Linked DNA regions of Pseudorhizobium banfieldiae. The protein of the gene in region 1 interacts with the protein of each later gene in a pairwise test. Links are inferred from orthologs where the notes say so. Each region holds a gene or a part of one and is shown in the gene's direction. Other genes may lie near its edges. The genes, in order: NT26_RS16420 and NT26_RS01770.

Region 1 (3,307 bases):
GCGGATCACGGCGGAAGACCTGAAGGAGCTAGGCATCATCGACGACATCATCCCCGAGCCCGTCGGCGGCGCTCACAGGGATCCGCAAACGGTTATCACGGCTACCGGGAATGTCATTGAAGAGGCCTTGGCGGAACTCGGCAAACTGTCGGGCGACGAGGTGCGCGCGGCACGGCGCCAGAAGTTCCTCCAGATCGGCCGTAACCTCTGAAGGGTGCAGTCTTAGCTCAATTTGGCCACATTGCTGATCAGGGTGGCACTTAGCCGCAGTTTTGCTATACAGACGGGGACGAGCGGTTAAGAAGATGTAAAGATTACCGCTTCATTATCGCTGCTGTTACGCAGATACTTATGTCCGCAATACACAGTCACGTGGTCCTATGCCGATGCGCCTGAAAAACATCGCTCTCGCTCTCGCACTCGCGACTGCCCTTGCAGGCTGCAATGATACTCTCGACTCCGTCGACGTGTCCAAGATCAAGAACAAGGTCGAGCACCCCCTGCCCTCGCGCATTGTCGCTGAGATGCAGAAGAAGAACATGCCGCGCACGTCGCCGATCATGATCCGCATCTTCAAGGAAGAAGGTGTCCTGGAGGTCTGGAAGGCGAAAGCCGACAACCGCTTCGACATGATCTCGAGCTACCAGATCTGCGCGTGGTCGGGAAAGCTGGGCCCGAAGAAGAAGGAAGGCGACAGGCAGGCACCCGAAGGCTTCTACAACCTGACGCCGGCGCATCTCAATCCAAACTCCAAGTACTTCCTCGCCATCAATACCGGCTTCCCGAACCGTTATGACCAGGTCAACGGCCGGACCGGTTCCAACCTGATGATCCACGGCGCCTGCTCCTCGTCCGGATGCTATTCGATGACCGACGAGCAGGTTCTGGAAATCTATGCCTTTGCGCGCGACGCCTTCAAGGGTGGTCAGTCCGCCGTGCAACTGCAGGCCTTTCCCTTCCGGATGACGGCGGAAAACATGGCCCGCCACCGTGGCAGCGAGCACTACGACTTCTGGCAGATGCTGAAGACCGGCTACGACAACTTCGAGGTGACGAAGCGTCCCCCCGAGGTGAATGTCTGCGAGAAAAAGTACGTCTTCAACCAGCAGGTCGAGGGCGCAGCGACCTTCAACGCAGCGGCAGCCTGCCCGCCGATGTCGACACCCCCGGGCTTGATGGCCGCTCTCGCATCCCATCAGCAGAGCTACGAAGTTGCCTATGCGAAGGCCGTCAAGAAGCTTGACGGCATGGTCTGGTACGAGCCCTCCGAAGCCGAGCGAAAGGCCGTGGTTGCCGAGAAGCGCAAGGGCCGGGACATTGCCTATGCCCCGACCGGTACCTCTCTCGAAGCCGGCAAGCTGATGAAGCGCGAGGAGTTCGAGGCGCTGATGGCCAAGCGCACGGCGCCGGAAAGCAAACCCGCAACGACCATGCTTGCCTCGACGTCCGCCCGTCCGGCAACGGCGGCGGAGCGTATGAAGCAGGACCGACTGCCGCGCCAGCAGAGCGAAATCGCAGGGGCCGCCCCGACTGCAGAACCGACGGCCACGGCCGATGCTTCGTCCACCACGGTGCCGATCCCGGTACAGAATCCGATGGCCTATGCCGCCCCGCCGGTTTCGGACAGCAAGAAGCGGCCGTTCTGGAAATTCTGGTCGCAGGAATGACGTCGGGGACGCTGGACTCCGCCTATGATTTGCGGGGTCTCAAATGCCCTCTTCCGGTGCTCAAGACCCGCCGGCGGCTGAAGTCGATGCGCTCCGGCGACGAGCTTATCGTCGAAACCAGCGACCCCTTGGCCGGCATCGACATCCCGCACTTCTGCCGGGAGGAAGGCCACGAACTGCTGCAGTCGGAAAAAACCAGCGACGGCCACCGCTTCTGCATCCGGAAGGGATAACCGGGAACGCACCTGTCACATCCGCAGCCCCGGGACCGCTAACGGATTGTCTTCAAGCGCGGCGCGATCGGGACGGTCGACGCACGGCTGCCCGTTGAAGGCGGCAAAGAGATCCGACACGAACTCTTCCGACAGTCCCTGCGTTATCAGCACCATACGCGTACATCGATCCGAGCCTGCCGGCCAGGCATCGAGCCGCTGGGGCGGGTGAAAGATGGACTGCACACCGTGCAGCACCAGCGGCCGGTCAGGATTGTCCGACAGCGCAACCACCGCCTTCATACGCAACAGCTTCTCTCCATGTGCAGAGCGAAGCAGATCGACGAACATGTCGATGGCCGCAGGATCTATGGGACGATCGCTGACCAGCGAGAACGAGCGGATATCCTCGCCATGGCGATTGACGTCGTGGTGATGGTGGTGGTGATGCTCACCATGATGATGGTGGTCACCGTGGTCATGATGATGATGGCCACTCCCTTGCGAGACCGCCACCAGTTCGTCCTGCAGCCATCGCCCAACATCAGGGCTCTTGGTCGCAGGGTCATAGAGACCGTTGGCGAGCATCGCAGCGCTCGCAGCTTCCGAAGCGTCGCCGTCCATGCGAGGCGCACGCGGGTTCAGCACGGCAAGGCGTGCCTCCAGCGCCTCCATCTGAGCTGCATCGGCGAGTGATTTCTTGGAAATGATGAGACGGTCCGCCACCGCAACCTGCTTTACGGCTTCCGCATGCCGGTCCAGCGTCGCCAGCCCATGGACGGCATCAACGACGGTGATGACGCCGTCGAGTTCGAAGTTCTGGACGATGACCGGATGCCCCATGATGGATTGCATGACCGGTGCGGGATCCGCGAGACCGGTCGTCTCGATGACGATCCGCCGCAACGGCTTCAGCTTTCCGGTCTGGATGGCATCCATGAAGTAAGCAAGCGTATCGACCAGTTCTCCCCGCACGGTGCAGCAGAGGCAACCGTCCGACAGCTGAACCAGTGCGTCGCCGGACGCCTCCACAAGCAGGTTGTCGATCCCGACCTCGCCGAACTCGTTGATGATGACCGCGGTATCGGTGATCGCGGGATCCTTCAGGATCCGGTTGAGAAGCGTCGACTTTCCGGCGCCGAGAAAGCCGGTGAGAATCGAAACGGGAATGCGGCCGGAAGCAGGAGACATGGCCTCGGCTCAGAACGTCGGTCGTGGGAGCGGGATCGGCACGTTGGCGATCTCGTTCTGGCCCTTGGTGCTCGCCGCGACTTCCGAACCTGGAATCAGCCCCGCAAAGCTGTAGCGCGGCGGCCGTGACATCTCCTTGATGTAAGGAGAATGCACGATCATCCGCCCGGCATCGTCACGGCCTTCGCTGCGCACCTTGGCTGCCTGCGGGTTGCAGATCTCGGCACTCACGTCATT
Region 2 (3,141 bases), 3.0 Mb from region 1 along the record:
CAAGGCGGCGGTGTGACCAACATGCAGAGCACAGGCAGCGCCCAGGCTGCCATCGCGGATGCCGGGACGATGCGAAGCGCTCAGGACGGCGCGTCAGTCAGCAATCAAACCAGGGATGTGGAGGATCAGGCGGATGCCTGCGGGCGAGCGTGCAGCAACAGGCAGGCTGCCGATGCACTCAGCTGTTCAAAGCCGAAGCGCCGAACTTTCCATGAAGCGGGGGAGAGAGTAGATGTACTCATAGCCCAATTCCTTCTAACCAAGGTTGCGGGTCAGGCCCTCGTCTGGTGGTTCCAACACCGGCGGGGGCCGCTTAAGTCTTCACAGAGATGAAGACAGTTCCTCTATGTCATACTCGATGTTTCCAAGCAAGGGGCCCGGGAGAAAAAGGGAACACTCCGGGAACACGCTATATTTACTTCAAAGCGAATCAAATAGATGCCTACTAGCAGTAGTTTCTTCGTCGAAGCTCATCAGCTTCGGCAGCCAGATGAACATGTCCCTCAGCGGACCGTGCAGATCGCTGCAGCGTCACGGGCAGGTCGGTCTACCTGGCTCTAGCGCTAAGCAAAAGACGGCCGAACCCGCTTCCTCTGATCTCAAACGCGCTTGTGTTAAAACGCAAAACCGACCATCTAGTCGAATATCGAGCGGATCGTTCGCACTAACAGCGTTCTTCATCAAAAGTCGGAGACACTGGGAAGCGGATGATTAAAGTTCGTGATGAAGAGGATGGTCCGCGATCTTATCCAAGAAATGCGGATCTTGGTGCAGCTGCATTCGATGCTCCTGCCCGCAGGGTTATTGAATTGATCAAAGTCTAGGGGCTGTCTACCATCGTCTCAGCAGCTCGCCGGAAAGGCTCTCGAGGCCGGGATCGGCGCTACCATCTAAAGAGATCCAAGCACGATGACAGAGGAAACAGCCAACCGGTCGGTCTATCTTGATGGCCATGCTACGACACCGCTGGCTCCTGAGGCTTCAGAAGCGATGTCACCTTGGTGGTCGTCGTTCGCTGCCAACGCAAATTCTCCCCATGTGCTTGGTCAACGCGCTGCGGCCGCGGTCGAGAAAGCCCGATCACAGATCGCACAACTGGTCGATGTTGCGCCATCAGAAATTGTCTTTACCTCTGGCGCAACCGAAGCCAACAACCTCGCTCTGCTTGGGATTGCCGGGTTGTTCGCGCCGAATGATAGCGAGCGTCGAAACATTGTTGTATCCGCAATCGAGCATAAGAGCGTGCTAGCCGTGGCTTCAGAACTTGGAAGGCGGGGCTGGGAAATAAGAATCGCCCCTGTCGACCGCAACGGCAGGCTGAGTGTCGAAATGTTCGCGGAAATGGTGGATGAGCGAACGCTGCTAGCTTCAGTCATGGCCGCGAACAACGAAATTGGCACAATTCAACCGTTAGCGGACGTCTTATCGATCTGCCGAAACTCTGGAGCGATGATACATGTCGACGCCGCACAGTCGGTTGGCAAGATACCGACTTCGTTCCCTGACGTGGATTTCGCGAGTATATCCTCGCATAAGATGTATGGGCCGCCGGGTGTTGGCGCCCTGTTCGTCTCGTCAGCCGCACCTTTCAAACCCCGCCCCCTTTTCTTTGGAGGTAGTCAAGAAAGCGGCTTGAGACCTGGTACCCTGCCGGTACCGCTAATCGTCGGCTTTGGCGCAGCCGCTGCATCTAGAATCGCGTCCATGGAAAAGGACGCTTCGCGCACCGAGAAACTTAGGGAACATCTTCTGGAGGGTCTAAGGCGCAGGCAAGTTAGGTTTATGATCAACGGCGATCGAACCGAACGGTTACCAGGCTCTTTGAACATCAGAGTACTGAATGTGGATGCTATGGAACTTATAATGCGTCTTGGCGAACGGGTTCTAGTGGCCGAAGGATCCGCTTGCTCAAGCGGAAATATTGCTCCCTCTCATGTACTTACAGCTATCGGGCTGAGCGCTGAGGAGGCCTCGTGCAGTATTCGGATGTTCATTTCTCGGTTCAATACAGTTGATGACATGGAAGTGGCGGCGGAACAAATCGCGCTTGCTGCTGGAGCCATCCGCCAGTAGGGTTCGGTCCATGTTGATCGATATTCATGATTCTGATTTCCGGCCACAGTTCGTCGGCCATGAAACGTTTCCCCTCAGGCTACTGTGGCTCAAGAAAGCGTATGATGCCGTCGCCAATGAAAACGCCACCAGAAGAACATTTCAGGAGCAGGAGGCAATCGCAAAATTCGGCGTTGGCAAGAATATGGCGATTTCAATTCGGCATTGGGCGATCGCAACGGGAATCGTTGAGGATGATAAGGGTCAACTAAGGCCTACAAAAATTGGACGAGCGATCCTCGATGACGACGGGGGCTATGATCCCTACCTCGAGGATCCAGCCACGATGTGGCTGGTCCACTTTGCACTTGCAGGGACTCCGGAACTGTCGACTGCCTTCTTCTATTGCTTCAATATCTTAAATCAACCAGTCTTCGATCGGGAGACGATCACTAGCGGCTTGTTCGAGATAGCAACGGCGAAGTCGGCCCGCGTAACGGCCGAAACGCTCAAAAGAGACGCAGAGGTACTTATTCGGAGCTACGTGGCCAAAAAGGACGGCGCTGAAGATGCCGTTGAGCCGCTGCTCAACGAGTTGTCCCTTGTCCGCGAACAGCGTCTCGCTAACCAATACGAATTCGTACGCGGTCCCAAGCAGAATCTGCCCGATGCAGTCTTTGCTCTCGCTCTGCGGCGATTTTGGAGACGTTGGCATACAAACGCCCCCACCCTGTCAGCTGAGGTGGCATCATACGGAATTGGCTCGCCAGGCCGGGTATTCAAACTCGACGAGGATAGTGTGCTTAATCGTCTTTCCCGCATTGGTGAGATCACTAACGGAGCGATCATCTGGACGGATACGGCAGGGTTGCGACAGGTTAGCCTTGTTACGGAAGTGAATGAAGACGCTCTGCTCAGCGCCAGCTTCTCCGAAGGTGGCCGCTCATGAGGAAACTGATCGATATTGTTCGAGTCGAGCGTCGATTTGCGCTGTCAGCTCGATTAGAATCGGATCTTTCGGGCACGCCGCCGCTTAGTGGTTATATCCTACAGGCATCCGTGCGGAAGTCTCTCTTAGGAATGGCGGAG

What was found.
Region 2: the proteins of NT26_RS16420 (region 1) and NT26_RS01770 interact in binary tests that used the Escherichia coli proteins (3 or more experiments, as listed by UniProt). The link is inferred for Pseudorhizobium banfieldiae from one-to-one orthologs.

What each region holds. Positions count from the first base shown.
Region 1 is NZ_FO082820.1:3,367,434-3,370,740, forward strand. What follows is about bases 296-3,281. They hold NT26_RS16420 (sulfurtransferase TusA family protein), read left to right. Parts: upstream 296-1,663; coding sequence 1,664-1,900; downstream 1,901-3,281. Other genes in these bases: NT26_RS16415 (L,D-transpeptidase family protein), read left to right, coding at 387-1,667; NT26_RS16425 (CobW family GTP-binding protein), read right to left, coding at 1,916-3,070; NT26_RS16430 (D-alanyl-D-alanine carboxypeptidase family protein), read right to left, coding at 3,080-3,281. Also shown: NT26_RS16410 (acetyl-CoA carboxylase carboxyltransferase subunit alpha), read left to right, coding at 1-211; more of NT26_RS16430, read right to left, coding at 3,282-3,307. UniProt on the Escherichia coli protein: Sulfur carrier protein involved in sulfur trafficking in the cell. Part of a sulfur-relay system required for 2-thiolation during synthesis of 2-thiouridine of the modified wobble base 5-methylaminomethyl-2-thiouridine (mnm(5)s(2)U) in tRNA.
Region 2 is NZ_FO082820.1:379,127-382,267, reverse strand. Bases 172-2,991 are described here. They hold NT26_RS01770 (cysteine desulfurase family protein), read left to right. Parts: upstream 172-909; coding sequence 910-2,073; downstream 2,074-2,991. Other genes in these bases: NT26_RS01765 (DUF4007 family protein), read left to right, coding at 2,084-2,991. Also shown: more of NT26_RS01765, read left to right, coding at 2,992-3,001; NT26_RS01760 (hypothetical protein), read left to right, coding at 2,998-3,141. UniProt on the Escherichia coli protein: Master enzyme that delivers sulfur to a number of partners involved in Fe-S cluster assembly, tRNA modification or cofactor biosynthesis. Catalyzes the removal of elemental sulfur from cysteine to produce alanine.